DNA from 3 places in the Streptosporangium sp. NBC_01469 genome. Region 2 is predicted to be linked to each of the others. Evidence: riboswitches for the same ligand, from Rfam matches in the RefSeq annotation. Region 2 holds a riboswitch; each other region holds the start of a gene.

Evidence for each region. A riboswitch is a leader RNA that binds a small molecule or an ion and turns the genes downstream of it on or off. The one in region 2 is predicted to bind cobalamin.
Region 1: linked by a shared signal. The riboswitch ahead of OG587_RS29580 (ABC transporter substrate-binding protein) and the one ahead of OG587_RS28680 ((2Fe-2S)-binding protein) in region 2 are both predicted to bind cobalamin.
Region 3: linked by a shared signal. The riboswitch ahead of bluB (5,6-dimethylbenzimidazole synthase) and the one ahead of OG587_RS28680 ((2Fe-2S)-binding protein) in region 2 are both predicted to bind cobalamin.

The regions. Positions count from the first base shown of each region.
Region 1 covers NZ_CP109465.1:6,748,837-6,758,891, reverse strand. The annotation lists gene OG587_RS29590 (ABC transporter ATP-binding protein) at 1-149, opposite strand, end outside; gene OG587_RS29585 (FecCD family ABC transporter permease) at 146-1,207, opposite strand; gene OG587_RS29580 (ABC transporter substrate-binding protein) at 1,204-2,199, opposite strand; cobalamin riboswitch at 2,331-2,525, opposite strand; gene OG587_RS29575 (MFS transporter) at 2,572-3,750, opposite strand; gene OG587_RS29570 (LysR family transcriptional regulator) at 3,823-4,665, shown strand; gene OG587_RS29565 (hypothetical protein) at 4,859-5,848, opposite strand; gene OG587_RS29560 (SDR family NAD(P)-dependent oxidoreductase) at 6,605-7,357, opposite strand; gene OG587_RS29555 (helix-turn-helix transcriptional regulator) at 7,384-8,202, opposite strand; gene OG587_RS29550 (hypothetical protein) at 8,394-8,924, opposite strand; gene OG587_RS29545 (LysR family transcriptional regulator) at 9,177-10,055, shown strand, end outside.
Region 2 covers NZ_CP109465.1:6,539,433-6,549,487, forward strand. The annotation lists gene OG587_RS28665 (aminoglycoside phosphotransferase family protein) at 334-1,236, shown strand; gene OG587_RS28670 (hypothetical protein) at 1,348-1,785, shown strand; gene OG587_RS28675 (ABC transporter permease) at 1,882-2,538, opposite strand; cobalamin riboswitch at 2,651-2,843, shown strand; gene OG587_RS28680 ((2Fe-2S)-binding protein) at 3,169-3,978, shown strand; gene OG587_RS28685 ((2Fe-2S) ferredoxin domain-containing protein) at 4,103-4,450, shown strand; gene OG587_RS28690 (hypothetical protein) at 4,580-5,032, opposite strand; gene OG587_RS28695 (transglutaminase domain-containing protein) at 5,105-5,671, opposite strand; gene rpsR (30S ribosomal protein S18) at 5,903-6,142, opposite strand; gene OG587_RS28705 (CobW family GTP-binding protein) at 6,139-7,290, opposite strand; gene rpmF (50S ribosomal protein L32) at 7,391-7,552, opposite strand; gene rpsN (30S ribosomal protein S14) at 7,565-7,864, opposite strand; gene rpmB (50S ribosomal protein L28) at 7,864-8,100, opposite strand; gene OG587_RS28725 (hypothetical protein) at 8,415-9,017, shown strand; gene OG587_RS28730 (MerR family transcriptional regulator) at 9,126-9,812, opposite strand; gene OG587_RS28735 (acyl-CoA dehydrogenase family protein) at 10,006-10,055, opposite strand, start outside.
Region 3 covers NZ_CP109465.1:8,730,920-8,740,974, reverse strand. The annotation lists gene OG587_RS38015 (serine hydrolase domain-containing protein) at 1-115, opposite strand, end outside; gene OG587_RS38010 (DUF4097 family beta strand repeat-containing protein) at 191-862, opposite strand; gene OG587_RS38005 (helix-turn-helix domain-containing protein) at 1,085-1,819, shown strand; gene bluB (5,6-dimethylbenzimidazole synthase) at 2,403-3,023, opposite strand; cobalamin riboswitch at 3,056-3,255, opposite strand; gene OG587_RS37995 (prolyl oligopeptidase family serine peptidase) at 3,300-5,294, opposite strand; gene OG587_RS37990 (ABC transporter ATP-binding protein) at 5,407-7,140, opposite strand; gene OG587_RS37985 (ABC transporter ATP-binding protein) at 7,137-9,209, opposite strand; gene OG587_RS37980 (SapB/AmfS family lanthipeptide) at 9,399-9,533, opposite strand; gene OG587_RS37975 (SapB/AmfS family lanthipeptide) at 9,592-9,729, opposite strand; gene OG587_RS37970 (SapB/AmfS family lanthipeptide) at 9,782-9,916, opposite strand; gene lanKC (class III lanthionine synthetase LanKC) at 9,921-10,055, opposite strand, start outside.

The sequences.
Region 1 (10,055 bases), 210 kb from region 2:
CGGTAGAGGGTGCGCAGCAGCGTTGATTTGCCCGCGCCGTTGGGGCCGGCCAGGGCGAGCATCTCCCCCTCGGCGACCTCCAGCGAGACCTGGCGGACCAGGTCGCGGCCGCCGATGCGGACCGACACCTCCTCCACGGTCAGTGTCATTTGGAGCGCCTCCGCATCAACCACAGGAAGAACGGCCCGCCGACCAGCGCGGTGATGATGCCCACCGGGATCTCCTCCGGCGCGATCAGGGTGCGGGCGGTCAGGTCGGCCACGATGAGGAAGGCCGCGCCGAGCAGCGCCGTCGCCGGGAGTGCCCGGCGGTGGTCGGCGCCGATCAGCAGCCGGACGACGTGCGGCATGATCAGTCCCACGAAGCCGATGGCTCCGCTGACCGCGACGATCGTGCCGATCATCATGGCGACCAGCACGAACAGCGCCGCCCGGAAGCGATGCACGTCCAGCCCGAGCGAGGCCGCGGCCTCCTCCCCCGCCAGCAGCAGGTTCAGCGGCCGAGACACCCCGACCAGCGCGACGGTCCCCGCCAAGACGGCCACCACCGGGATCCACACCACCGTCCAGGTGGTCCCGGCCAGGCCGCCCAGCATCCAGCGCACCGCCGCCTGCGTCTTGTGCGGGTCGTTGGAGGTCACCACCAGGAAGCTGGCCACGGCCGACAGCACCTCGGCCATGGCCACCCCGGCCAGCACCAGCCGCACCGTCGTCATGCGCCCGCCCGAGCGGGCCAGGAAGTAGACCGCCACCAATGCGGCCAGCGCCCCGAGGAAGGCCGCGATCGGCAGGCTGAACGCGCCGAACACGCTCAGGCCGAACACCACCACGGTGACCGCCCCGACGCCGGCGCCGGAGGAGACCCCCAGCAGCATCGGGTCGGCCAGCGGGTTGCGCACCAGTGCCTGCAGGGCCATGCCGCAGACCGACAGGCCCGCACCGATCGCCCCCGCCAGGACGACCCGCGGCAGCCGTACGTCCATCACGATGGTCTCCCGCACGGGTGTCCAGGTCGGTTCGGCCAGGGCGGGATGGAGGTGATGGAGCAGGATGCCCCACACCTGCCCTACCGGCAGGGCCACCGACCCGGCCGCGACGGCCACGGTGACCGCCCCGCCGAGCAGGAGCACGAGCAGGCCGATCACGACCGGGTACGGCGGTCCCGGGCGCCGCGCCAACAGCACGACACCCGTGGTCGGTTCACTCACTTGAACCGGTCGGCGTGCAGCTGCCGGGCCAGCGCCTCGACGGCCCCCGGCGCCCGTACGCCGAGCACCACCGACGACAGCGGCAGCACCGCGAACCGCTTCTCCTTGATGGCCGGCACGTCCTTCAGCGCCGGGTTGGCCAGCAGGAACTTCTCCTTGTCGGCCACCGGCTGGTCGCCGTAGTCGTAGATGACGATCCAGTCGGGCGCGCGCTCGGCGACCTGCTCGAACGACACGTCGCCCCACACCTTGTCGACGTCGGCGAACACGTTCTCCGCCCCGGCCAGCTTGATGATCTCGTTGCCGACGCCCTTGCCGCCGGCGGTGAAGGCGGTCTTGTCGCCGCTGTCGTAGACGAACAGCTTGACCGGGGCGGCGTCGCCGAGTTTGGTCCTCACACCGTCGAGGGTCGCCCGCAATGTGGTGATCAACGGTTCGGCCCGGTCGGAGACGCCGAAGATCTTCGCGACGTTGCGGATCTCGGTGTCGATCAGGCCCACGGACACCGCGCCCTTGGCGCACTCCTCGACGTTCAGATATGTCTTGATGCCGGCCTTTCGCAGGGCGTCCCGGCTGCGGCCCTCCTTCTCGTCGAAGGTGCTGGCGAAGCCGCCGTAGACGAAGTCGGGCTCCTCGGCCAGGAGCGCCTCGTAGGCCGGGTACTCCTTCGAGACGACCTTGATTGCGTCATAGGCCGCCTGATACTCCGGCAGCACCTTGTCGTCGAGGTAGGCGGTGCCGATCATCGACTTCTCCAGGCCGAGCGCCAGCATCACCTCGGTGGCGTGCTGGTTCATCGATATCGCCCGCTGCGGCGGCTGCTCGTACGTGCTCGTCACGCCGCAGTTGTCGAGGGTGACCGGGAAGCCCGCGGGCGCGGAGGCCGCCGGAGCGGGGGCCGAGACGTTCTCAGCCGGGGCGCCGCCGCAGGCGGCCAGCACTCCGGACACCAGGAGGGCGAGCAGGAGGGTGGTGGGGCGTCTGCCCGTCATGAAGTGTTCCTCTCACGGAATCTGCACAACGGGGCGGATCTGAAAGAGGGAATGCCACAGGGCTTCTCGGCGCGGCCACCGGCTCGACGGGCACGAGAGCCCACTCCTCTCCGGGGAAATCCGCCCCAGTTCATCGAGGAGGCGACCGCGGGAGTCTCCTGGCTCTCGGGTCGATGCTCGTCCCGGCCTTCCCACCCGTTGTCCGGGCAGTGGCTTCGTCGGGATTCGCTCGCCGATCACAGTGGCGGGACCGCGCCGGATTCACACCGGCTTCCTCGTTCCGCGCTCGCCTACGCCGACCATGCTCGCACACCACTCATCAACGACAAAGCGCGCACCACCCGTCAGCCCCGGCGAGCTTCCCTCACAGGCTCACGTCAAAGCGATGGTCATCTTGGGTGACCGGCGCGAGAGCAGGTATCCCGTCAGTGCGGCGAGCAGGCCGACCAGACCGGCCGCCGCGAAGCCGCCCGCCGGCGCGGACGCGTCGATCGCCACTCCCACGACCGGGGAGCCGAGCGCGAACCCCGCGCTCGCCGCCGAGGACTGCAGGCCGGTCGCCTCACCTCGCACACTGGCCGGCGTCAGCCGGCTCACCGCGTCGGAGACCGTGGAAAGGGTCGGCGCGGTGAGCAGCCCGGCGCCGATGACCGCCACACACAGCCAAGGCCAGTCATGGGCGAGTCCGGCCGGAATCGTCACCAGCCCGAGCAGGCCGAGCAGCAGCCAGGTGGGCATCGACCGGGGCAGCACTCCGTACACCAGACCGCCCACGACGGACGTCACCCCGAACACGGCGACGACCACGGCCGCCCACGAGACCTGACCGGCTTCTTGAAGAGTCGCGACGATGGCCAGGTCGACGCCGCTGAGCAGCATCGCGACGCCGACTCCCATCGTCAGGACAGCGACCATGCGCGCTCCCAGCCACTCCCGGCGCCGGGGCCGGCCCGCCGCCTCGCCGTCCGCCTCGTCCTCGGCCCGCAACGGCGGGTTGAGCAGGGCGACCCCTGCCCCGCCGACAACGATCGCGGCGCCCACTCCCCATGCCACCGCGCCGGGAGACACCTTCGCCGCGCACAAGATCACCACCGGCGGCCCCACTATGTACGACAGCTCGCCCACCACCGACTCCAGCGCGAACGCCGCCCGCCGCTGCCCTGCCGTCGTCATCGCGGCGATCGCCTGCCTGGTGATCGACTGGATCGGCACCATCAGCAGACCGGCGGCGAAGGAGGCACCCAGCAAGATCACGTATGGCAGCACAGGCACGGTCAACCAGAACACGAGCTGCGACACAACCGTGGCCAGCAGCACGGTACGCAGGCCCCGCCGGTCGATCATCCGGCCCAGCAGCGGCCCGCCCAGCGCGACACCGGCGGTGAGCGCCGCCACCACGGCTCCGGCCGCCACGTAACTCATGTCGAGGGCGACGACGACGTACATCGTCAACGCCATCGCGTCCGCCGTGATCGCGGCACGAGCGAGCAGCGAAATGCCCAGCAGTGGCGTCATCCCCGGCACCGCGAGCACCTGTCGAAATCTAATCACCGGTTTAACGCTAGATCAGCCGGAATGCCATAGGAAGCCGTCAATTCATTGGACCAGGCATAATGAATACTTATGGCACATGATCTCGAGACCGCACTGCTGAGGTCGTTCGTCACCGCCGTGCGCGCGGGCAGCATCAGCCGTGCGGCGGCGGCGCTCGGCCGTACCCAGCCCGCGCTCAGCCAGCAGTTGCGCAAGCTCGAGAGGGCCGTCGGCAGTCCGCTGCTGCACCGGGCGCCGTCCGGCGTCTCGCCGACCCGGGCGGGCGAGGAGCTGCTGCCCTACGCCGAGCGCATTCTCGCGCTGTCGGCACAGGCGCTCGCCGAAACAGGACGTGCGCTCACCGGGCATTGCGGGGTGGGACTCCTCGAAGATCTCGCCGCTTCCCGCCTTTCTCAGGCACTCGCCGACCTCGCGCGGCTGCACCCCGACGCGACGCTGGAGGTGCTCAGTCTTTCCAACGCGGCGATGCGGGAGGCCTACGACACGGGCCGTGTCCAACTCGTACTCGACGAGGTTTCGGATCTTCCCTGGCCGCCGCGCTGGACGGTGCGTCTGCCGCTGGTCTGGGCGGTCGGGCAGGGTGTCGCCACCGACGCCGACCCGCTGCCGGTGGTGCTGTTCTCGAACACGTGCGCCTGGCGAACCTCGGTGCTGGAAACGATGGAAGGCACAGGGCGCCGCTGGCGGGTGGCGTTCGAAAGCAACAGTCTCGCCGGAGTGCTCGCCGCGCTACGGGCCGGGCTCGGAGTCGCGGCGCTCCTGCCCGCCAACCTCGAGCCGGCCATGGCCTGCCACGACGCGGCGGCGTTGCCTGCTCTGCCGGACGTCGAACTCGGCCTCGCCCGCCACCCCGCTACCGAAGGCGATGCGCTCATCGACGCTGTGGAGACCGCCCTGCGGCGGATGATCTGAGCCCGCCGCACGAGGGTCTGCGCGGGTTGCCTGCATCGCCTCCTGTGGGGCGGCCACAGCGTCTGCGGTCTTTTTCTCCGCGGTCTCACTCATCGGCGGCCACGGCATGCTCCAGCAGGATGAGGAAGGGCCCGTTTCAGCCTACGGACACAGGGCCCGGCGCGCTGATGAGATGACCAGGTTGTCCGCAGCTTCAGCCCGCTGAGGACATGGGTATGTCTGCATTACCTGGGACGACCTTGCCGTTCTTGAGGGTGTATGCGGTGGAGTTCTTTGAACTCGCGGTCCGGAACGGTTTTCCGTTGTTGTCGATTGAGAGCACCTCGGCCTTGCCGTCGGCGACGAAGCTGAGTTCCACCGTCCATTGAATGTCATGGTCCAGGGCCATCGCCCACAGGTAGATGACTTCTACCTCGGTCTCCGAGACCCGCAGAGGGAACGACCACGGCTCATTGCCGTAATCGGTGAAGTTCGTCATGTCTTCGAGCTGGGGAGCCCACTTGTCCAGGTCCACTGAGGCGCCTCGCCCGTCGACTCCGTCAGCTCCGGGATACGGCTTGAAGTAAATGCTGTGCGGCGGCGCATCACGTTTGAGCACTTTGATCCGCATATCAGTCAGCACGACGGACCTGGCGAAATTTCCCTGAATCACGAGTCGGACGTTCGTGTAATTGGCGTCGACGGCCCCGTTGTCGTACGCCCATCGCTCGATGACCTGCTGGTCGTCTCTGTATTCCGGCGGCAGCGGTGACAGCGCCGATGCGGGCGGGGAAAATATGTAGGTATCGAGGTTGTTGAAGGTACTGACTCGCTTAAGCGGTTTGGCGGCCACAACGACCGAAAGCGGCGGCCGACTGGACGGGCTCGCGGCAGGCGACGCCCTGTCCCGAGGGGAGTCGCGTCCGGCCCATATCGCGATCCCGGCCAGTAGTGTCACGACCACGATGATCGCCACTGCCCACAAGCCGGTCGTCTTCCAGTCGGTGGGCGGCACCGGCCTGGCGATTGTGACGTTTCCGCCGACTCCGTGAACTTGAATCAGGTCGCCTCTCACCCCGGAGTGTGAGACTTCCTGGCCTTCGCTCGATGCGCGGCGTTCCGGCGATCCTTCGTCGTAGAGCGCCTCTGCGCGAGGAGCTTCACTATCGTGAGCGTCGTGGCCCGGCGGGCGGGTGGCGCTCATCGACACCTCGTTGTGATGTCGACGTCGCCGGTGACCTGGTCAATTTGAACGACGTCTCCGTCAACGGCGGAAGCACGCACCCATTGGCCGGCGGGGGACGAGGGCATCTCAGCAGAATCCTGCCCGGCCGGAGAACGACATGTCAGTGCGAACACCGATAGGCCAAGACCCGCTACGGCGCCCAACCCGCCGACCACGCTCGCGTACTTGTCCGCATCATCAAGGCCGACCCAGACAAACAACGTCCCAAGCACTGCCATCCCCCCACCTGTCACCAGGCAGGCCATCCAGGCGCCGGTACGCCACCGGGACGTCATGGCATGGCCTCCGTTCCCACACACTCCGGGACAAGGCTCAGGAAGGTCACATATCTGGGTAAGTTCACCGCCGCATCTTCTCGCATTGGCCACCGGCCTTGCGGCATATGTCGGCAAACAGTGACCTGATGCGATTAATAGCCGTTCAGGATGAGCGTGCACGCCCAGTGTGAGCGACACTCAGCAGCGCCCAGAAAATACCAATTTTATAGATTTATGTCTATTTTGTTCTATGTTCGTCGTGGAACGACATGGTTCGCATGCTTCCGCCGTAACGGCCGTCGACACCAGAAAACGCCTCCTTACGGCCCCGGTACCGGTGAGCTCGCCCACTGGAGTGATCTCGGCGTAGCGCGCTGCCCGTGATCGCGGACTTCCCCCGCCGTCCGGATCTGGCCCAGACCTGCCCGGTACAGGACAGATGCCTACCGTATGGCCGTCAAATGCGCAGCCCGAGGGGCGCGGCTCCCACGAGGCCGCCGTCGATGACGAGGTCCTGACCGGTGATGTACGACGCGTCGTCCGAGGCCAGGAAGGCGACGGCGGCGGCGACATCGTCCGGGTGGCCGAGCGAGCCGAGCGGCACCTCCGCCGTGATGCGGATCTCCGCGGCGGGGTCGATGGCGGACCGGTACATCTCGGTCTCGATGTAGCCGGGGCTGACGGAGTTGACGCGGATACCGCGCGACGCGAGGTCGGTGCCGAGCGTGCGTGCGAGATTGTGCACGGCAGCCTTGCTGGCGGCGTAGATCGAGGCCACCGGGAGGCCTCGGTGCAGGGTCCAGGAGGCGTTGATGACGATGGCGCCTCCGTCGCCCATCAGCGGCAGCGCCGTCTGGATCGTGAAGAAAACTCCCTTGAAGTTGATTCCGATGGTGTGGTCGAAGTCCTTCGGTGTGAACTCTGGCCTGAAGTCCGCGATTCCGGCATTGGCGAAGACCGCGTCGAGGGCGCCGCGCCAGGTCTCGATGCGTCGCACGAGGAGATCGAGGTCGGCGTCAACGCTGACGTCCGCGCGGACGGGCAGGACCCGCTCGGAGTCCAGGCGTTCTGCCGCGGCGTCGAGGCGGGCCTGGTCGCGGCCGGTGATGACGACGTACGCGCCCTCGTCGAGGAGTCTGCGCGCGGTCGCGAAGCCGATGCCGCTGGTGCCGCCGGTGATCAAAACTGTTTTGTTCGTGAATCGCTTCATGCCGACGATCATCGAGCGGCGCGAGCCTACGCGGCAGTGTTGGCTGAACCTGGGTCTGACACCACCAGCAAGCGTTCCAGCAGGGCCTCGGTTCCCGTCCCGGGTGCGGGGGTGTGCAGCGACAGGCGGTGGCCGGGCAGTTCGGGCAGCGGCAGGGTGGTGGCCTCGAAGGTGAGCGTCCCCAGGCCGGGGATCTCCAGGGCCTTGGTGCCATGGGTGGGGCCGCCCACGGGGAATTCCGCCCAGATCTCGGCGAAGGCGGGGCTCGCGGCGCACATGTCCGCGGCCAGGCGGCCGAATTCGGGATCGTCCGGGTAGCGGGCGGCATCCGCCCGGAACAGGCCGATCATCGCTCGCGCCGCGTCGTGCCAGTCCACGACCGCCGCACGGTAGCGGGCGTTGGTGAAGAAGCTGACCAGGCAGTTGTGGTCGTACTCGTTGCACTGGAAGACGATCTCCACCGCGCGGTTGACCGCGAGGACGTTCCAGTGCCGGTCGATGACGTACGCGGGCAGCGGCAGCCAGCCCTCCAGCAGCCGCCGCACGGCATCGGGGACCCGGCCTTCGGACGGCGCCACCTGCGGCGGATTGAGGCCGGCGAGGAGGTACAGGTGCTCGCGCTCGGCGGGCTCCAGGCGCAGCACCCTGGCGATGGCGTCCAGGACGTCGGCGGAGACGTTGATGTCGCGTCCCTGCTCGAGCCAGGTGTACCAGGACACTCCAAGACCGGCGAGCACCGCCACCTCCTCCCGCCGCAGCCCGGGGGTACGGCGGCGCTCGCCTGCCGGCATGCCCACGTCAGCGGGCGTCACCCGGGCTCGCCGCGACCGGAGGAACTCGCGCATCTCGGAACTGCGCCGTTGCCGCGCATCTACAGAGAGTCGGGAAATGTCCACTAGGTCATGCTATGTCGTTATTAATAGACCTCGTCGGTAAGACGCCCCCACGCGGGCCGGCGCCCGGAGGTACTGCCGGCCGGGCCGCCTCGTGTGTGCCGGAAGCCGCATTCCCGTCGCCACTGGCCGTTCGGATGCGGCTACGGCACGAACTCGGCACCTGACGAGGCCGTGCCTCCCCACCACTTGCAGGCGTTTCCCGGGAGGCACAAGACATCCGTTCGATAGACCTCGACGGACCCCAGCGTTTGGTACCAACCTGCCCCCCATTGAGCTGATCCGCCATAGCCCGCGGTCGCCCCGGGTCCCGCAAAGGGGAGGTCGCCATTTCTTGTCATATAACCATACGCCCAGTTAGTGCTGGCGAAGGTCACCCACTTGGTACCGTCCCATTTCTGTATCTGCAGTTTCACCCTGATCTGGTCGCTCGTTCGCGGGGTCTGGCAGTCCCCCATGTACACGTACGAATGGACCCACGCCTGGTTGCTGGACCAGGTGCCGGGGACGACATGGTCGATGCCCACGGAACCCCTGACGCAGTAGTTCGAGTTCGCGGCCATGGTGGCCCAGAGGTTCTGGGTGTACGCGTTGGCCGACTGAGGCATCGCCACCGTCAGCAACAGCGCGAAGATGGATGACAGCCCGATATTCAAGGCCCGTCGCCTCGGCATGATGTCTCCTTGGTGATTGGGGTGTGGCGGGTACCGGGGTCTGCGAACATGGGGCCCGCACGCGGGCGGGTCTGAATTGCCGTACCGGTGGCTTTTTTCTACGCGCGTCGGTGGAATGTGACACCCCCCTCGTTCCAATGAGGAATCGGGTCTTGACATCTGCTGGAGACTTAAAGCAGCGACCATTGATCGATGTCCTTGACCCGGCGTCCTGGATGGGTCGCCCGGCTCATTCGCCACGCAGGGGTGCGCATGGATCTGGATCTCGGCCTGGTCGCCGACTTCTTGGTGCTGGTGCAGGAGAGGCACTACGGGCGGGCGGCCGTGCGGCTGCACCTGACCTCATCGGCGTTGACCAAGCGCATCCAACGTCTGGAACGACAGGTCGGGGTCGCCCTCGTCGAGCGGGACCCTGCGGGTGTGCTCACCGTGACCTCCGCGGGCCGGCGATTCGCGACCGCCGCCGTACCCCTGATCGCCCAGGCCGGCGCCGCTCGCGAGAGTGCCCGGGCCACGCCTGCCCGGTACACGGTGCGGATCGGTGTCCCCGCCGGTACTGGCGCGATCCTTGGACAAATCGACATGAGCGGCATCGCGCGGGAAGTCCGCAGCAGCTTCCCCGAGACACGGCTGGTGCGCCAGGACATCGCCTTCCCCTCGCTCACCCGCTGCCTGCCCGAACGTCAGGTGGACCTCCTGTGGACCTTCGCGCCCGTGCGGCATCCCATCGTGGACTCCTTCCCCCTGGCCGTCGTCAGTGCGCGTATCGGCGTGGTCGCCGCCCGGCATTCCCTCGCCGACGCCGAGGCGATGAACGTGGAGGACTTCAGTGAGCAGCCGATCCTGTACAACCCGGTCTGCCCCGAGGAGTGGATGAGCCAGTTCTGGCTCGGGGACGTGCGGCCACGCCACGAGGCGCGCCTGATCGAGACCGACGCCGGGAGCTTCACCGGCGTCCTGCGCCGGACCGCCGACGGCACAGCCGTGATAGCCACCGTCTCGGAGATCGCCCCGCTCCTGGGCTCCGCCTTCCGCGCGGTGACGCTGACCGGCGCCGCCCCCGTGGCCTTCCATGTCGCATGCCGACGCACCGACCGGCGTGGCGCCGTTCACGCCCTCTTGAAAGCCTTC
Region 2 (10,055 bases):
ACCATCACGTCATAGTGGCCGGGAAAGCGAGTGAGCTGCTCCGCTCGGCGCAGCACGAGGATCCGCCGCATCGGATCGCGACAGATCGTCGTCGCGATCCGATGCATCCATCGCCGACGCTCCGCCTCTGCGCGATCCACGACTCCCAGCACGCGGTCCACTTCATCCACTCGCTCGACCAGCTCGCCCATGCAGGGCACGATCGCAGGCACCACCGACAACCTGCTCTACGAGCACCCCAAGCTAGTGAATCGGTGATGCCAGAGGAATCACAGCGAGATGCTCCGGAGAGCGAGAGCCGCTCCGCCTGCCGCCTCAGTACTGTGACTTCGCATGACCGACACCGAGATTGAGATCACCGCGGACTTGGTCCGCGACCTGCTGCGGGAGCAACATCCAGACCTTGCGGGGCTGGCCATCCGCGAGGTGGCGGGCGGCTGGGGCAACCAACTGTGGCGCCTCGGTGATGAGTTGGCCGTGCGCATGCAGCGCATGGACCCCACCCCGGAACTCCAGCTCAAGGAGCGGCGGTGGCTACCCGTGCTGGCCCCGCGCCTGCCGCTCCCGGTGCCGCTCCCGGTGCGGTTCGGCGAACCGTCCGAGCGCTTCCCCAAGCACTGGACCGTGATGACGTGGGTTCCCGGCGAGCCGCTGGACCACGGTTCGATCAGCCGCGGCGCCCACGCGGCCGACACGCTGGCGAGCTTTCTCCAGGCGCTCCATGTGGAGGCGCCCGCCGAGGCCCCGGCCAGTTCGGACCTCGGCGCTCACCCCAAGAGGTGCACGGGCGGCTTCGAGCAGTTCTTGCAGGCCATTGACCCCGACGCCGTCGGCGATGTCCGCGCCGTCCGGGCCGTCTGGGCCGATGCCGTCGCGGCCCCCGAGTGGGAGGGCCCGCCGGTGTGGGTGCACGGCGACCTCCATCCCGCGAATGTCGTCGTCTCGGACGGAACGCTCTCGGGCGTGATCGATTTCGGTGCCTTGTTCGCCGGCGATCCCGCGTGGGACCTCGGGGCCGCGTGGGTGCTGCTCCCCGCGGGCGCGGCCGCACGGTTCTTCGACGCGTACGCGCACGCGGACGAGGCGGCGATCCGGCGCGCCCGCGGGCTGGCCGCTATGAAGAGCCTCTTCCTGATGCTCATGGGGCAGAACGGACATCGGGGCCTTCCCGGCGGCAAACCGAACTGGGGACCTGCAGGCCGGGCGGCACTTGATCGTGTTCTGAAGGGCGTTTGATGCACACTTCTTGAACTTGTTCTCGATCTCGGTTGAGGGCCGTGTGGCAGCCCACCTTCGTGGGGTTCATCGATCACCGCGCGTGGTGGGGATGCCAAGGTCCACGGCCGTATGCTGCCCGTGGCCCCGATCGAGCCGGCGGAGCTTCTCCTCGGCGCCAGCCAGGCTGACCTGGAGTCCTTCAACCTCGCCGAGCCGGCCTTCGCGTTCGGCCTCGGCAATGCGGGCGATGAGGTTGTCGCGGATCTCTTCGATGCGGGCGCGTTGGACCGGGTCCGGCCTGAGAAGCGCACATCTGACGCAAGCATCCGATGCCCCATGTTTCGAGTCGACCCCGCCCAGCGCCGTCGACTCACAGAGATCATCCGCAACCTCGGCGACCGCATCGACGAGGCCCGTGCCTACGGCTCGGCCGGCGAAGTTCAAGGCCTCCGAATCAGCCTCGAAGCAGCACGCAACAAACTCGCCTCGCTCAACCGGCTGGCCCGCAATAACCGCCGGACCACGGTCAATCTCGGGATGCCGATAATCCGTGGGAAGTTGCAATGAACCGTCATCATCGCTCACTCGAGCCTACCGATCAGTAGTACGGTGCCGCGCACGGCGGACTTCCTCAGCCGCCAGCCAAGCGATTGACGAGGGGTTTCAGTCGAGGGATAGCCCTGCGGCCGGAGTCACCCGAGCGGCCCGGCGTGCCGGGAGAACAGCGGCGAGGAGTCCGGCCAGGGCGGCGATGAGGACGACGACGCCGAGTGACAGCCAGGGGACTTGCATGGTGGCGTCGCTGAGAGCCCGCGTCACGAACGTCTCGTAGCCGACCCAGGCGAACCCGACGCCGATCACGGTGCCGAGCAGGGTGGCCACCACCGACAGCAGCACTGCCTCGGGCACCAGCATCCGCCGCAACTGCCTGCGGGTGAGCCCGAGCGCGCGCAGCATCGCGTGTTCGCGGGCGCGTTCGAGTACGGAGAGCCCCAGGGTGTTCGCGATCCCGATCAGGGCGATCACGACGGCGATGCCGAGCAGGCCGAGCACTGACCAGGTGAGGATTCTCAACTGTTGGTCCTCCGTCTCCCGGGCCTGCAACCCGTTGTCGATCTTCGCGCCGACCGGATCCGCTAGCTTGTCCAGGTCACCGACAAGTTGAATCGGGTCGGCGCCGGAGGAGGCGCGGATCCAGATGGCATGCGGCTCGGGGGAGTCGGTGAGCGTCGCCAGCGTCTCGGGCGCGACCACGCCCGCCGGGCCCCAGCCGGTGCCGGCGGCGACCTGCAACTGGGCTCGCCGGTGGCCGACGCGCACCGTGACCCGGTCACCGGGCCGGAGGCTCAGGTCCTTGCGAAAGGCCGCATAATCGAGTCTGATCTTCCCCGGCTCCACCCGAGCGAACGCCCCGCCGTCGCGCGATGTCCGCTTTGTCGTTGACGGTGGTTGTGCGAGCATGGTCGGCGTAGGCGAGCGCGGAACGAGGAAGCCGGTGTGAATCCGGCGCGGTCCCGCCACTGTGATCGGCGAGCGAATCCCGAATTGGCCACTGCCCCGCGCGGGTGGGAAGGCCGGGAGGAGCGTTGACCCGAGAGCCAGGAGACTCACGCGGTCGCCTCCTCGCAGGAATTGGGGCGGACCTCCCCAAGAGAGGAACGGTGATCGTCATGCCTGGACCCCGGCCCACCGGCCCCGGGCGTGCCCGGCGCGCCGACTCTTTTGGTGACCCGGCCTCCCGACCGTCGCGGAGGCCGCCGAGGAACGGCGTCCGCGGCCTGTTCCCAGGAGAGCACGCATGAGCGTCCCTCGCTCGATCACCGTGGCATCACTCGCGCTTTCGCCCGCCACCGTGGCACCGCTCGCGTTTTTACCCGCCGCCTGTGGTGCCCGGGACGCGTCACCGGCGGCCGAGGGTCACCGTGTCACCGGCTACCGGCAGCTGACCAGGTGACGCCTCCGGCCTCCGGCGCGGCCGCCGCCCGGCCGGGACCGCTTCCCGCCTCACCGTCGGCGGTCTCTACGGCGATCGCCGACGTCTCCGAGATCAGCGGCTACTTCGAACTCGGGATCGGCCCGATCGAGGCGGGCTGGCGGCCGCTCACCGACCTGGCGGCCGACCCCGACCTCCTGCGGCGGCGGATCGTCGACGTCGCCGGACGCCTGGGGACCGACGAGCTCCGGGTGGCGGCCTCCATCCTGTTCCAGGGGCTGGCGGCCCGTCTGTGGTCACCCGTCGTCGGCGCGGCGGTAACGCACGACCTGCTCCTGGACCTGGCCTCCGTCCACTGGCGGGAGGCGTCCAGCGGGCCGCTGCCGCTGCGGGCCGAGCGCCCGACCGGCCGGCGGATCCTCGACCCCGCCGGGGTCGCCGAACCGCTGCACCGCGACGTGCTGACCGAGGTGCTGGAGCCGCTGGCGCGGTCCGTACGGGAGATCGTGAGGATCGCTCCCGGGCTGCTGTGGGGCAACGCCGCCTCCGCGCTGGCCGGAACCGTCCGGACCATCGCCCACCAGCGCCCCGAACTCGCCGCGCGGGCCACCGCGCTCGGGCGCGAGCTGCTCGCGCTGGGAGTGCTGCGGGGTGGTGGCGACCTGGTCGAGCCCGTCCCCGGGCAGCCGTTCTTCGTCCGGCGCAGCTGCTGCCTGTTCTACCGCCTGCCCGAGGGCGGCAAGTGCGGCGACTGCGTCCTCATCGACCCCGAGACCCGCCGCCGGCAGTGGGCCGAGGCCCTGCGACGGCCCGGAGGGTCCTCATGAACCACCCGTCGTCTTCGGCCGCCGGAACCTCCGGCCGTCTCTCCGCCTGGGACGACCCGCGCGCCACCTGCCTCGGGCTCGGTCCCGGCCCGCTGGACCGCACCGGAAAGGGCGTCAATCACAGATGAGCAAGATCACCGTCTGCCGGGACTGCTGCTGCGGCAGCAGCCGCAAGGTTCCCGGCCTCGACCACGACGAGCAGGTTCGCCGCCTCTCCCGGATCGCCGACGTCCGCCTCAGCGACTGCCTGGACGTGTGCGAGCAGGCCAACGTCATCGTCGTCCAGCCCACCCCCGCCGGACGCGCGGCCGGCGGAAGGCCGGTCTGGCTCGGGCTGGTCAACCAGGACGAGGCCGTCGACGACATCGCCGCCTGGCTGCGCGAGGGCGGCCCCGGCCTGTCCGAGACCCCGGCCATCCTCGCCCTGCACCAGATCACCCCGCCGGGCCGGCGGAAGGCCGGACGTCCGTGAAGGTTCACCCGGCGAGGGCGACGACGGCCGGTGAGCCGGGCGGCGTCGTGTACGAGGACCTGCTCCGTCGGGCCGGGGCTCGGGGCCGCCGTCCGTGGTCGGCCGGTCGGCCGAGGCCGGAGCGGGTGGTCATGGCTGCTCCCGGGTGACCCTGGCGATCGCGGCGGCGTGCTCGTCGGCGGTCATGCCCAGGGTGGGATGGTGCCGGTTGAGGTCGTGCTGGTCGTCGGCCCACTGCCGGTAGTCCCGCCGCAGGGTGGTCGCGTCGGAGTCGAGGGCGAGGGCGATGTCGGCCCAGGTGGCACTGGCCAGCAGCGCGTGGTGGATGTTGGCGGGGTGGCGTACGGTGCGCGCGATGCTCTCCGCCAGTGCCAGCAGCTCGAGGTGCTCGGCCACGGTGAGCGGGGGCCGGTCCTCGGCCCCGTGCCGGGCGGGGTCATAGGTCCCCCGGGCCACCAGCTCCGTGCGGGCGCGAGCCGACGCGTTCCGGGCGGCCAGCTCGTTGTAGCGCTCCAGCTGCCGGCTGACGGGCATGTCGTAGCGGGCGTCGTGCCAGGTCGTGATGTTCTCGGGCGGGGTCATGAAGACTTCTCCGGGGCGGTCGGGGGGTTGGCTTCCGGCAGGGTCGTGCGGGATGTGGTCGAAGCTCGCGTCTCAAGCCGACCGGCGCCCCATGACGAGGTCGGCGGTGATGCGGGCCGGTGAGCACAACGTCTGGCCGTGCGCCCGGAACAAGGCATCACGGGAGCTGAAATACCCCAGGTCGGCCAGCACCTGGCCGGACAGGTCACATGACGAGGCGGTGACGCCGTCCCAATCGACGGCGGTGCGGGCCACCGCGTCGAAGAGCGTCTCACCACCGATGTTGGTGAACGCCTCCTCCTCCCGTAGCGTGCTCAGATCGCCGTACAGCTCGGAGACGGTCACCCACTCACCGTCGAGCAGGAACTCCGGCCAGGCGAGCACCACCTGACGCGGGACCAGTGCTCGCAACCGAGGAAAGCGAGGGTGCCAGAAGCGCCCGCTCACCAGCAACCCCCTGACCCGGCCGGCGATCCCGCAGGCCCGCCCCACCGCTTCCAGCACCGCCAGCCGCTGGCTGCACGATCCGCGCTCCAGGAGAAGCGTCCTGGAGACCGGCTGCGTGTCGTTCATGGCATACACCGGGCGCACCCGCGCGGCGATGAGCCGGTGGGCCGCGACCAGAAGGTCCCGATCCATCCCGGTATTCCCATGCCGGGCTTCAGCCGCCAGCTCCAGTACCCGGGGATGTCCCCAGTCGAGGATGGGCGTGGCCGACAGTTGCCTCCCGCCTGTTTCCCGGTGAACGGCGGCGGCGCGTGAGAGAGACGGCTTCATCTCACGACCGTATCCGGAGCCCATGACGCGACGAGCACGGAGCCCGGCGGACCGGCCCGAGATGCTGTTCGCCCAGCCTGTTCTCCAGCCCGGTCAGCGGGATCGCGAGGTGGAGGCGTAGGGGAGCAGGGCCATCTCGCGGGCGTTCTTGATCGCGGCGGCCAGCCGGCGCTGCTGCTGGACGGTGACCCCGGTGACCCCGGTGACACGGCGGCCGCGGATCTTGCCGCGGTCGGAGATGAACGCGCGGAGCAGGTCGGTGTCCTTGTAGTCGATGTGGCTCACGCCGTGCAGCGGATTGGTCTTCTTGCGGGGCGTGCGGCGAGGTTTCAAGCGGAGGTCTCCTTCAGGTCGAGGACGAAGGCGAACGGGTCGGGGTATCCGGCCCAGACGTCGGAGCCGGCCAGGGTCTCGGCCTCGGTGAGCAGGCAGGAGTCCAGGAGCCGATGGATGCGGTCGCGGTCGAGGTCGGGGCCGGTGAAGACGAGGTGCTGGACGCGGTCGCCGAGCTGGGGGGTCCAGTCGAGGGTGGCGGCCATGCGGCGGGCGGGGCTCTCCATCTCCCAGGCGGCCTCGGGCAGGACGACCAGCCAGGGGCCGGCGTCCTCAACGGTGATGACGCCGGCGACGGCGTCCCAGGCGAGCAGGCGCTCGTGCCGGTTGGCCAGCCAGAACCGGCCGCGGCTGCGGACGGTCTCGGTGACCAGCTCGTCGACGGCGTCGAACAGCCGCTGGGGGTGCAGGGGGCGCAGCCGGTGCCAGACCACGGTGGAGATCTCCCCGGTCTGCGCGTCGCAGGGCAGCTGGGCGGTCGCCGGGTCGACGCGGGCCCCGAGCATCTCCACGTCGATCCCCGCACCGGTGACCGCGGGCAGGGCGAGGTCGGGGGGACCGGCCGGGGTGGTGGGGGCGAGGTGGCCGAGCACGGCCAGGGCGAGTTCGACGTCGTCGGCCTGCTCACCGGACACGACGAGGGCGGTGGCGTACTCGATCTGGCGGGTGAGCACCTCGGCCAGGTGGCGCGCGTCGCCGGCCGCCGCGTGTTTGCCGTGAGCGGCGAGGCGCTCGTCGCAGCAGATGTCCTCGGTCGTGCGTGCCGCGTCCAGGGCGGTCAGCACCCCGGTCAGGCGCAGGCGGTGCACGGTGTCCTCGTGCCAGGCGAGGGCCTCGGCCACGGTCCGGGGTTCGACCGAGTCCCACAGCTCCACGACGAGCAGCGGTGCCGAGCCCGACCGCGAGAGGAGCTCCGGGATGAGGTCCTCGCGCACGGTGCAGGTGACGCAGCCGTGCGCGAGGCGTATCTCCCGCAGGTCCAGCGTCCCCGACGCGTCGCGTACGACGCGTTCCACGCGCCCGGTGCTCACCTCTCGCAGGTCGTGGTGGATCGCCACCGATCCGGGGTGGTCGGCGAGCAGGCGGTCCACCAGGGCCGAGCGCGGTTCGGGATGCAGTCCTGAGACGATGACGACGGGGACGGACATGACAGCTCCTTTCGTGGTGCGGGGGGTACGGCGCGGGTTCGGGGTACGGACCGTTCTCAGAGGGCCGATCCTCAGAGGGCCGGTCCCCGGAGGGCGGTCCTCAGGGGAGGAGTCCGCGCCGGTAGGCGCGGACGAGTCGGCGCGGTACCAGCAGTTCGCGTCCGCCGACGGTGACCGGGACAAGGCCGGGCGTGACGGCCTTCCACTGCGAGCGGCGGTGGCGGGTGTTGCTTCGGGAGGTCCTGCGTTTGGGAACGGCCATGTCGCGGTGCTCCTACCAACTGGATTTGGTGACGCCGGGCAGCTCGCCGCGGTGGGCCAGCTCGCGGAAGCGGATCCGGGAGAGCCCGAACCTGCGCAGGTGGCCGCGCGGGCGGCCGTCGGTGACGTCGCGGTTACGCACGCGGGTGGCGCCGGCGTCGCGTGGTTGGCGGCTCAACTCGCGGACGGCCTGGGCTCGCTCGTCGGGGGAGCCGGTGCGGATGATCTCCTTGAGGCCTGCCCGGCGCTCCGCGTAGCGGATGACGACGAGTTTGCGCCGCTCGTTGGCTGCGATCTTGCTTTTCCTGGCCATCAGATCCGTTCTCCCCGGGCGCGGATACGGGCCACGGCGGCCTCGATGCCGATCTTGTCGACGGTCTTGACGGCTCTGGCGCTGAGCGTCAGCCGCACGAAACGGCCCTCGGCGGGCAGCCAGTAGCGCCGTGGCTGGATGTTGGGACTCCAACGGCGGCGGGTGCGGCGGTGGGAGTGGGAGACGTTGTTGCCGAACACCGGCTTGACGCCGGTGAGCTGGCAGTGGGCGGACATGCGGTTTCCTTTCAGAAGAGGGCGGGGTCGAGTGGTGCCATGATAGCGATAACCGTTTTCATTTGCGAAACGAAGGGTGCGACGGCTCGCCGGGAGAGGCGGCCGATGGGCGGATGGGGCAAAGGCGACCACCGAGAACAGAAGCCCCATCGGGAGTTCGATGGGACACATGGACGTAGATCGTTGAAAGCGGTAGCGTCGGCCACGTAACTCGTGGTGACAGGAGCCGCTGGATGTCCTCAAAAACGGCAAGGCGACCCGGTGCCGTGTCTCAGCCGGGCACTCGTTCGTCCTCCAGCTGGGCGCGTTACCTCGTGACCGCCCTGGTCGCCGTGGCGATAGCCGGGCCACTGGGCTATCTCGTCGCTCTTCCCGACAGCTCCCAGGTCGCCATCGCCGACATGCGGGAGGCGGAGGTGAAGCGGGACGTCCAGCAGATCGGTGAGCTGACGTCCACGGCGCGGGTGACCGCCGGCGAGCTGAACGGGGTGTTGTCCGGACTCGTCGAGGTGCTTCCCCAGGGCGGAACCCCCGGCGCGCGGTCGGCGGAGCCGGCGGAGATCGAGGGATGGCAGCGCGTTCTGCGGCAGGCTGTCGACAGGCACGCGGAGACCCCCTCCGGGACGACCGCGACCAACGTGGCTCGTGCGGGATTCCGCAGCGCGGTGGACACCATGGCGATCGCGGTCGACGCGTACGCGGCCGGCCGGAAACTTCCCGAGGACCTGAGGAAGGCCTTCCTCGACCTGGCGGTCCGTCAACGATCCGCCGCCGTCACCGCGTGGTCCGTCGCGGCGACACAACTCGATCAGATCAACGTCGATGCCGGCAAGGGCCACCAGCACGTCTACCTGACGGGCGCTCCGGGAGAGGGCGGCATGTCCGCGGACACCATCCCCGAGGGTAGCCACGGCTAGCCCCGCCGCCGTCACGCACCATCGGCTCGTCCGCTCCGGATGCGCGCCGTCCTGGGACGGCGCGTGTTCCTCCCCGGCGCGTACCGCCGGTGAACTCGCCGTCAGGGGCTATGGCGTCCCCAGATAGGTGTCGAGCGCGGCCGCGCCCGCCAGCATCGCCAGGCCCCGCGCCGTCAGCCGGTCGTGCCAGTCCCGCAGCGTCGCCTGCAGCGGCTCCGGCCCGCCTGCGGCCCGTACCCGCTCCAGCACCCGCGCGATCTGTTCCAGCCCGTACCCGCCCCGCCGCAGCTGGTGGGCGAGCAGCACGTCGCGCACGTCGGCGGAGGTGTAGACGCGGTAGCCGGTGCGCGGGTCGCGCCCGGGTACGATCAGCCCGGCCCGCTCCCATTTGCGCAACGTCGCCGGCCGGATGCCGATCCTGCGCGCCAGCGGCCCGATGAACGTCACCCCCGGCTCCGCCTCGCGCGGCGGCGCCAGGTCGCGCAGCGCCCGTTCCACGGCCTCCAGCGTGTGCCGGTCGCCGGCCAGCTGCGCGTGGCTCTCGTCGATCAGCCGCAGCGCCTCCTCGACCGCGCCGCCGTTCACGGCCCGCATGATCGCCCCCGCGGTCGCGTGGCCGTGCGCGGGGATCGACGCCAGGAACGTCCGCAACGCCGCCGCGTGGCGCGGAGCGTAGACGCGGTAGCCGTGCGGCGAACGCTCGGCCGGCGGCAGGATCCCCGCCTCCTCGTAGTTGCGCACCGCCTGCGTGGACAGGCCGTGCTCGCGCGCCAGATCGATGGGCCGCAACCGCATTTTGAAGGTACGTCCTCGTCAACAGGTGGAAATTCCGCCAAAGTTTACACAGAAAGTCCAATGATACGAGGGCGTCGCCCTGGAACCGGCGGACAGGGCAGGATGACCGGTTCGCCGGCGACACCGCACCCGGTCCGGGCCTTCGGCCGGTGATGACGGGGCCGTACCTCGGCGGAGGCCGCGGGGGTGAGGCTCACCCGAGAATCCGGCGGGCCACCGCGCCGATGTGCAGTTCGTCGGGGC
Region 3 (10,055 bases), 2.2 Mb from region 2:
ACTCACCCCGCTCATCGTTCACGCGCATCGTCATCCCGGTGAAACCGGAATCGACGAGCTCCTCGATGGTCTTCTGCAGCTCCGGGCGGTCCTGGTCGGTACGGGTGATGGACATGGTGGGGTGCTCCTTTGAGACTGTTGCGAGATTCAACTGAACGGGCAGGGTCGCCGGGTCCGAGAGGGGCTTCTCTTACAGGCTGCGGGCGGTGATGTCGCCGTAGGCGGTGGTCGCGTGGATGGTCAGGGCGGCGTCGGCGCCGTCGGTGTTCTTGAGCGCGTTGTGGATCCGGCCGTAGGTGGTGCCGGCGTCCAGGGCGGCGGAGACTCCGCGGGCGGCGCCGACGGAGATCTCGCCGGACTCGGTGCGCAGCGTGACCGTGCCGCGCACGGCCTCGGTGATGTGGAGGTCGCCCTTTTTGGTACTGATCTCCGCGGGGCCGTTCAGGCGGCCGACCGAGACGTCGCCGGACTGGAGGGTGAGGCGGGCGCCTGTGGCCTCGTCGAGCTTGATCGAGCCCTGCGCGCCTTCGAAGGCGATGTCGCCGAGCCGTCCGACGCTGCGGAGGTCGGTGAGGGCCGTCGTCGCTTCGATGTGGGAGCCGGTGGGCAGCTGGACGGTCACCTCGATGGATCCGGAAGGGCCGAGGATCTGGCTCTTCGCCTCCGGGGCCTTGATCCGCAGGACGCCGTCGCCGTATACGACCTCGGTCTGCTCCGCCGCCTTCACATCGCGGCTCTTGGAGGCGTTCGCGGGGAGGACCTCGACCACGGTGTCGGCCCGGTCGGCGGCGATGAGCTGGATGCGGCCGGCGGGGATGTCGAGGATGGCGGTCACCGGGGTGGGGGTGTCGAACTTCTGCATCGTGTCTTCCTTCGGCTCGTTGTTTCTGATGACGGAAACACTACGTTGCGTTTTTGTATGCGGCAACTGACTTTTTGCATGCAACCACCATAATTGCAGGTAGAGGCCGGTAATTCGTTGCAATGGTTTTAAAATCTAATGCAACAATCCGATTTTGTTCGTTGCAATGAGTCGAGGATGAACGCTATCGTGGAGACACCACGGACCACGAAGGAGACCGCGATGCCGGGAGGCAGACTCACCCAGCAGGAACGCCAGCAGATCGCGCTGGGGCTGGCCGACGGGCTCGCCTACGCGGAGATCGCCAGAGGCCTCGACCGTCCGACCTCGACGATCACGCGTGAGGTGATGCGCAACGGCGGCGCCACCGCCTACCGCGCCGACCTCGCCCACCGCGCCACCGAACACCGCGCCCACCGCCGCAGAAAGGTCGCGCCCCGGGACCCCAACACACCCCCGCAGGCCCACGGACGCGATGCCGAAGCCGTACGCGAGTACGAGGAGACGTTCACCACCGTCTTCATGCAGTCGGGCCTGCCCAAGATGACGGCCCGGGTGCTGGCCAACCTCTACACCACCGACGCCGGCAGTCTCACCGCCTCCGAACTCGCTGTACGCCTCCAGATCACCCCGGCGTCCGTCTCCAAAGCGGTCGCGTTCCTCGAAAGCCAGGGCCTCATCCGCCGGGAACGCGAGGAACGCCGCCGCGAACGCTACGTCGTCGACGACGACGTCATGTACCAATCCACGATGGCCAGCGCCCGATCTACCGCCCACCTCGGCGAGGTCGCCCGGCAGGGCGTCGGCATCCTCGGCCCCGGCACCCCGGCCGCCGCCCGCCTGGAGAACATCGCCCGCTTCGTCGACTTCGTCTCCGAGAGCATCGCCCGCGCCGCGGACCAGGCCCGCGAGATCCTCCACACGAAACCCGAAACGACCTCGGACAGCGTTACCTGAGCCACCTTCGGATCGCGGGCAGGCAGCCTCGGCGACCACCGCCGGGACATCGGCCGACTTCGGGACACCCCCAACCGCCGGGGACACGGTCGGGAGGAGGACACCGGCTCGGCACCATCTGGCTCCCGACGTCCCGGTCAGGCCGGATAGAGTTCGTGATCATTTGTGAAGATCGCGGAAGAAGGGCGGGCCGCCGTGCGGCCCCTGCCGGAGTGGCTGGCCGGGCCCCCGCTGGCGGACGACGGTACGCCGCGCTACGCGGTGCTCGGCAACGGCATGCCCGAGACCGTGGATCTGCTGACCGGACGGGTCGCCCATGAGTATCTGCCCTATCTCGGCAGGCGCGTGGCACAGGTCCAGGCGGTCGCCGCCACCCGGCAGCCGGGTGAGTACGTCGTCAGCGTGCGACTGACGAGCGGCCAGGACGATTGGTCGCCGAGGGGATTCGTCTCGCGTCTGCACCGCCTCACGGTGCACACCGACCCGGGCGTGCGCCGGCGCGGCGCCAGGCCGCGTCGCCCACCGGGAGCGGGTTCCCCCGGGCGAGGCCGGGCGGTGCGCCCGGCCTCGCCCGGGGGCGTGGTCACCAGCGGTCGTGGTGGACGACGTCGCGCAGGGGGCGCCGGTGACGCCAGCCGTGCCGTTCGAGGTCGGGTGTGGTTTCCAGGTGGGTCACCGGCCCGAGGCACAACCAGGCGACAGGGCGAACTCCGGCCGGGATGGCGAGGAGGTCGCCGAGGAAGGGCTCGCGGTAGAACGACACCCAGCCGACGCCGAGGTTCTCGGCGGTGGCGGCCAGCCAGAGGTTCTGGATGGCCAGGCACACCGAGTACAGGCCCGCGTCGGCGATGGCGTGGCGGCCGAGGACGGCGGGGCCGCCCCGGTCCTGGTCGTAGGTGACCACGACCGAGAGTGTCGACTCCAGCACGCCGTCGATCTTGATTTGGGCGAATCGCCGCGCGGCGGAGGCGTCGAGGGTCGCGGCGAAGACCTCCCGCTCGTGATGGACGTGTTCGTGGAAGGCCGCCCGGAGGGCGGCGTCGCGTACCACGACGAAGTCCCAGGGCTGGGAGAGACCGACGCTGGGTGCGGCGTGGGCCGCCGACAGGACGCGGTGCAGGACCTCGTCGGGGATGGGCGCGCCGGTGAACTGCGCGCGCACGTCACGGCGGCGGTGGATGACGTCGTAAAGCCGGTTGTCCATGGGCAGGCTCCCGCTGTGTACATGCCCCGTGCCGGGGCTGTGGGCGCGAGGCCGGTCTTCGGACTTCCGGATCGACGCCTGACCACCCGCCTTCCCAGTCCTGCCGGACCAGTGGCCGCGCGTACGCGCGTGGGTGGGGACTTCCCGGTCACCGCGGCGGGCCCGTGCCGGAATCACACCGGCTTCCCGATTCTCCCCGCCGGAGCGGAGCACCTCACAACAGTTCGCCGCTCGACACGGTAGCCGATTCCCGCCGGAATCGGGTCACCGGGCCGTTCAGGTGCCGGTGTCCAGGCCGGTGTGGGCGGCGAGGAAGGCGAGCATGTCGGCGGCCAGGCCGACGGCGCGGCCCGCCGAGCGGGAGCCGTGGCCGACGTCGCCCTCGTGGCGCAGCAGGATCGGCCGTGAGCCCGACGTCGCCGCCTGCAGCGCCGCGCACATCTTGCGCGCGTGCATGGGGTCGACGCGGGAGTCACCGCCGAACGTGGTCAGCAGCGTCGCCGGGTAGTCGACGCCGTCGGTGACCCGGTGGTAGGGGGAGTAGCCCAGCAGCCAGCCCAGCTGCTCGGGGTCGTCGGCCGAACCGTACTCGGAACGCCACGCCGGGCCGAGCCCCGACCGCTCGTACCTGACCATGTCGAGCAGCGGCGCCGAGCAGACGGCGGCGGCGAACAGGTCGGGGCGCTGCGTCAGCGCGGCGCCCACCAGCAGCCCGCCGTTCGACTCGCCGCACGCGCCCAGCCGTGCGGGGGTGGTCCAGCCGTCCGAGACGAGCTTCTCGGCCGCCGCCGCGAAGTCGTCGAAGACGTTCTGCTTGCGGTCCAGCATGCCGTCGCGGTGCCAGTCCGCGCCCTCCTCGCCGCCGCCGCGCAGCTGGGCGAGGGCGAAGACCCCGCCCGCCTCGACCCAGGGCAGGATGTAGCTGGAGTACGACGGCGTGAGCGAGAGCCCGAACCCGCCGTAGCCGTACAGGATCGCCGGCCTGGGGCCCGAACTGGGGCGGGCCAGCACGACCATCCGCACCGGTGTGCCGTCCGCGGAGGCGCAGACCACCTGGCGGGCCTCGAGTTCGGGCACCTTCACGGCGCCGGGCGCGGCGCTCCACAGCGACGTCCGCCCGGTGCGCGTGTCGTAGTGGTGCACCCCCGCGGGCGTGACGCTGTCGGTGTAGGTGAACCACACCTCGTGGCCGCCCTCGGGGCGGGTGGTCATCCCTCCCGCCGAGCCGAGGCCGGGCAGCGGCACCGGGCCGCGCCGTCTCCCGGTCGCCAGGTCGTGGACGCTGATCTCGCTGACCGCGTGCCGGGTCCAGCTCACGAGCAGCGCCTGCCCGGCGATCGCGAACTCGCCGATCACCGCCTCGGGGTCCTCGCCGACCAGGTCGATCCAGTGCTCGGGGCCCGGCCGCGCCGGGTCGGCCACGCACAGCCGTCCCCGTGGCGCGTCCAGGGTGGTGACCAGGTACAGGCGCCCGTCGCGGCCGACGGCGGGCACCGTCATCGCGCCCGCCCCCCGCTGGACCACCCGCAGGTCGGGACGCTCGGCGGAGGAGGACGACAGGTCGGCCAGCCAGAGGTCGTTGCCGTCGCCCGCCATCGCCGAGACCGTCAGCCAGCGCCCGTTGTAACTGATCCCCAGACCGTACGAGCGCTCCTCACCCATGATCACGGCGTCGTCCTCTGCGGGGGTGCCGAGCCGGTGCAGGCGGACCTGGCGGGAGCGGACGTAGAAGAACGCCTTCCCGTCGGGCAGCCACGCCACGGGCGCGTACCGGCAGCGGTCGATCGGGCCGTCCACCACCCGGCGGGTGGCGACGTCCATGACCCGCAGTTCCGACCGCTCGTCCCCGCTCCTGGACAGCTGGTACGCCACCAGCCTGCCGTCCAGGTCGGGCTGCCAGTGGTCGAGCGTGGTCAGCCCGCTCGGGTCGAGTTCCATCGGGTCGATCAGCGTCTCCTCCACCCCGTCGGGACCGGTGCGGTAGAGGACGGCGTGCTCCTGCCGGGCCGTACGGCGCAGGAAGAACCGGCTCCCGCCGCGCCACATCGGCGTGCCGACCGTTCCGGCCCCGGTCAGCGCGGCCACCCGCGAGTGCCACCGGTGACGGCCCGGCAGCGTGCCGGCGTGTTCGCGCCAGAGCCTCCCCTGAGCGGCCGTCCAGCTCCGCGTCTCCGGGCTGTCCGGATCCTCCAGCCACCGGTACGGGTCGGGCACCGCGTGACCGTGGAGGTGGTCGACGACGGGGTGCCGCTCGGCGGAAGGGTAGATCATCGGATTCCTCCGGTGTGGAGACCTCGGGCCTCGGCCCTGGGCGGGAAGCACGGCGAGGAGGGCGGGAAAGACGGCGAGGGGGGCGGGGGACACGGCGAGAAGGGCGGGGGATTCACTGCACCAGCTCCTGAGTGCTCGACGGGTCCCACTGCCCGGCCAGGTCCGCGTACAGCGGGGAGGCGGCGAGCATCTCCTCGTGCGTGCCCAGCCGGACGCTGGTGCCGTCCATGACGAGGATCCGCCGGGCCCGCAGGGCGGAGGTCAGCCGGTGGGCGATGACGAGGAGCGTGCCGCCCCGGCGGGCGAACGCCTCCTCGGCGCGGGCCTCGGCCGCCGGGTCCAGGTGGCATGTCGCCTCGTCGAGGATGACCAGCCGGGCCGGGGCGAGGTAGGCGCGGGCCAGGGCGACCAGCTGCCGTTCTGCGGGTGACAGCAGTCCCGAGTGGATCTCGGTGGAGTAGCCGCCCAGCCGCGCCACCAGGTTCGTCAGGCCGACCGCGGCCACGGCGTCGTCCACCGCCTCCCGAGGGGCGTCGGCCAGATAGGTCAGGTTCTCCAGCAGGGAGCCGCGGAAGACGTACGCCTCCTGCGGGATCAGCACCCGGTCGGCGGGGTCGAGGCGGTCGGCGGGCACCCCGCGCACCAGGACCTGGCCCGCCCCCGGCGGGAGCAGACCGGTCAGGAGCGCGGCGAGCGTGGACTTGCCGATGCCGCTGGGGCCCACGACGGCGATGTGGTCCCCCTCGGGGACCACCAGGTCCAGGTCGTCGATCACCGGTTCCGCGTGCGGGCCGTACGCGAACGTCACGCCGCGCAGCTCGGCCCCTTCGCTCCCGTCACGCGCCGTGAGACGCCCGCGCGCCCGCACGGGCGGGTCGCCGTCGCGCAGGAGCCGGCCCAGCGCCACCCGCAGCCGGACCCCGTTGATGCCCAGCCCCTCCACGAGGTTGCCGAGCGCGGGCGTCAGCGACTGCGTGACGTAGGCCAGGGCACCCAGGATCACCCCGGCGCCCGCGCCCTCACCCACCAGCCAGGGGGTCCCGGCCAGTACCAGCAGGACCGGCAGCCAGCCGCCCACCGCCAGCGACAGGGTGCGCAGCGCGGTCACCCGCGCCAGCGACCGGGCCGCGCGGGCCTGCTCCGTCACCCGCAGGCCGACGTCGCCCGCCACCCGCTCCTCGGCCCGGCAGGCGGTGATGTCGCGCAGCCCGCCCACCATGGTGGCCAGCGACCCGGCGGTGCGCTCGTCGGCCAGGATGAAGTCCCGCTGCCGCCTGGCCAGGGCGCGCAGCGACAGCAGGAAGACGACAAGGCCCGCGACGAAGGGGGGCAGCACCAGCGCGAGCACCTCGGGCACGAGGGTCGCCAGCCCGAGGACGACGCTCACCACGGTGAACGCGAACGACCTGACCACCGTGATGACCGAGGCGAAGGCGTCGCGGGCCAGCTCGACCTGGAGGTTGGAGCGGGCCACCGCCGCCGTCCCCGGTCCCCGCCCGGCCACGGCCGAGTGGCGCAGCGCGTCGTCGACGACGTGCGCGAGCAGCTCCTCGCGGAACGGCTCCACGATCGAGGCGACGGCCATCACCACCTGCCGCGCGCCGACCGCGGCCAGCAGCCACGCGCCGCCGAGCAGGGCCAGCCAGGCGAACCCGGTCGCGGGGCGCCCCGCGCCGAAGCCGTCGTCGATCGCCCGCGCGATGGCCAGGCCGATGACCAGCGAGGGCGCCGTCTCCGCGATGGACCAGCCCGCGAGCCTGACCAGCTGGTACGGGTCCCTCCTGAGCGCTCGCCGGAGGGGCCTGCCGGCGACGTGCCCGTCCGGGGGGTTCACGACAGGGTTCACGACGCGCCCGCCTGGAACGACGTGCCCGTCCGTGAAGGGGCATCCGTCCGTGAAGGGGCGTCCGTCGGGGAAGAGGCGCCTGCCCGTGAAGAGGTGTCCGTCGGGAAAGGCGCGTCGGCCCGGGGCGACGTATCCGCTTGGAAGACGGCGCGGTAGGCCGGGTCGACCCAGAGCGCGCGATGACCGCCGCACGCGCGCACCCGGCCATCGTCCAGCCAGATCACCCGGTCGGCCGCCGCCGCGGTCGCCACCCGGTGGGTCACGATCAGACGCGTACGGTCGTGCAGCTCCCTGGAGAGCGCGCGGGCCACCTGGCGCTCGGTGACGGTGTCCAGGCTGGAGGTGGCGTCGTCCAGGATGAGCAGGCGCCACCCCTGCGCGAAGGCGCGGGCCAGTCCGAGCCGCTGCCGCTCACCGCCGGACATGGGCGCCTCCTCCAGCGGCGTGTCGTACCCCAGCGGAAGCCGCCGGACGAAGGCGTCGGCGCGGGCCGCCCGCGCCGCCGCCCTCACGACCTCGCGGTTCCCGTCCGCCGGGCCTTCCCGGCCGTCGCCCTCGTGGTGACCGGACCCGAACTCCGACCGGGAGCCGGACCGGGACCGGGACCGAGACCCGGACTCGGACCCGGACCCGGAGCGGGACCCGAACTCCGGGCCGGACCCGGACCCGGGCTCGGACCGGGACTCGGCGGACCCGGAGCCGGGCTCGGGCCGGGCCTCCGTGCCGGTACGGGGGTCGCGACGGCCGTGGCCGGAGGTGCTGTGGCGACCGGTGACGGCGGTGACGGCGGGAGTGTCCAGACCCAGGGCGACGGTGTCGCCGACGGTGTCGCCGAGCAGCGCCGGGCGCTCGAAGGCGTACCCGACGGCGTGGCGCAGTGCCTCACGGGAGAGCTCGGGCAGCGGGACGCCGTCGAGGAGGACCGTGCCGTGGCGCGGGTCCACCAGCCGTCCGGCGACGGCGGCGAGCAGGGACTTGCCCGCGCCCGAGCGGCCGACCACGGCCACCGCCTGCCCCCCGGGGATGACGAGATCGACGTCGCGCAGGCCGTCCGCGTCGACGCCGCGAAGCTCAAGCGTGCCGGGACCGGCGGGCAGCGGGCGCGTACCGTAGGCCCGCGGGCTCTCGGCGACCAGCTCCTGCACCCTGACCGCGGCGGCCCGCGCCCTGGCCAGGCGGCCGACGTAGCCCAGCGCCGAGCCGAGACCGGCGCCGAGCACGACGTAGCGGGCGGCGGCGTACAGCTCTCCGGCGCTGAGGTCCCCGGCGGCCAGGCGCAGCCCGCCCACCCCGAGCACGGCCACCTCCAGCAGCGGGACCACCGCTCCCGCCTGCACGCCGGCCCGCGCGTTGGCCCGCCACATGTCCATGGCGTGCCCGCGCAGCCGGGGCAGGGCGGTCAGCACCCGCGCCCGCTCCCGGTCGGCGGTGCCGGCCGCGGCGATCGTGCGGGCCCCGGCGAGGGCGTCGACCAGGCGGGCGGCGATGTCGCTCTGCGCCGCCTGGTAGTCACCCGCTATCGAGGTGCTCACGGTGAGGAAGGCCCGCAGGACGAGGGCGATGAGGACGAGCCCGGCGACCAGCGTCACGGTCAGCAGCGGGTCGATGAGGGTGAGGGCCACGACGCCGCCCGCGGTGGGGATGACCAGCGCGGCCCCGGTGACGATCGACTCGGGGGCGCGCCCGATCTCCTCGGTGTTCAGGCCCATCCGGGTGACCAGGTCTCCCTCGGGGAACCGGCGGGTGATCATCGGCCCGACGCCGAGCACGTTTCCCACGACTCGGTTCCTGAGCCAGGCCGAGGAGCGCGCGCCACTCGATCCCGAGGCCCAGACGCCGAGGGTGTCGCAGACCACGGTCAGGATCACCGCGGCGGCGCAGGCGCCGAGCCAGGTCGCCGCGCCGGTGCCGCCGGGCGTACCGGCCATGAGCTCGTCGACCGTCCTGCCCAGCAGGAGGGGGAGCGCGAGCTGCGCGAACGCGCCCAGGACGGAGGTGACCGCGAGGACGGCCAGCCAGGGTCCGCTACGCCGTACGGTGTCGGCCACCAGCCGGTCCGCTGCCCGCACGTCGGCCCCCTCCTGACTTCCCGAGCTTCCCCGGCTTCACGGACGTCCCCGGCTTCCCGGACGTCCTCGACCTCACGGACTTCCCTGATCTCACGGACTTCCCTGATCTCCCGGACTCTCCCGGGCTCCCCCGGAACGGGAGTGCCCGGGACGGCCGCCGTCGCTGGCCGTCCCGGGCACGGGGTCTCACTAGTGGCAGAGCACGACGCTCAGGTTGCTGGGCCTGCCGGACTGGCAGCCCAGGACCGTGAGGGTGCTGCCGCCGCCACCGCCGTGGCCGCCGCCGTCGGGGGTCTCCAGGGACTGCAGGTCGAGAAGAACCATGGGAGTTGCTCCGTTTCTACGGGGTTCTACGGGTTCTGGATTCTGTGGAACGGGAGGACTAGTGGCAGAGCAGGAGGCTCAGGTTGCTGGGCTTGCCGGACTGGCAGCCCAGGACCGTGAGGGTGCTGCCGCCACCGCCGCCGCCACCGTGGCCGCCGCCGGGGGTCTCCAGGGACTGCAGGTCGAGAAGGACCATGGGATTGCCTCACTTCTGATGGGAACCGAACCGATATGGAGAAATCGAGTGCCTAGTGGCAGAGGACGACGCTCAGGTTGCTGGGCTTGCCGGACTGGCAGCCGAGGACCGTGAGGGTGCTACCGCCACCGCCGCCGCCGTGGCCGCCGGTGGGGGCCTCCAGGGACTGCAGGTCGAGAAGAACCATGTCGTTACACCTCCTTCCGCTGTGTGTCGTGGGGGCCAAACCGCCCGGCGGATCCGTGCGCGGACACCCCTGACGGGGCGCTCGTGCCGACGGGCGGTTCGATGAAGGGGAGGAACACCGGCCGGTCGTGCAGCACGGC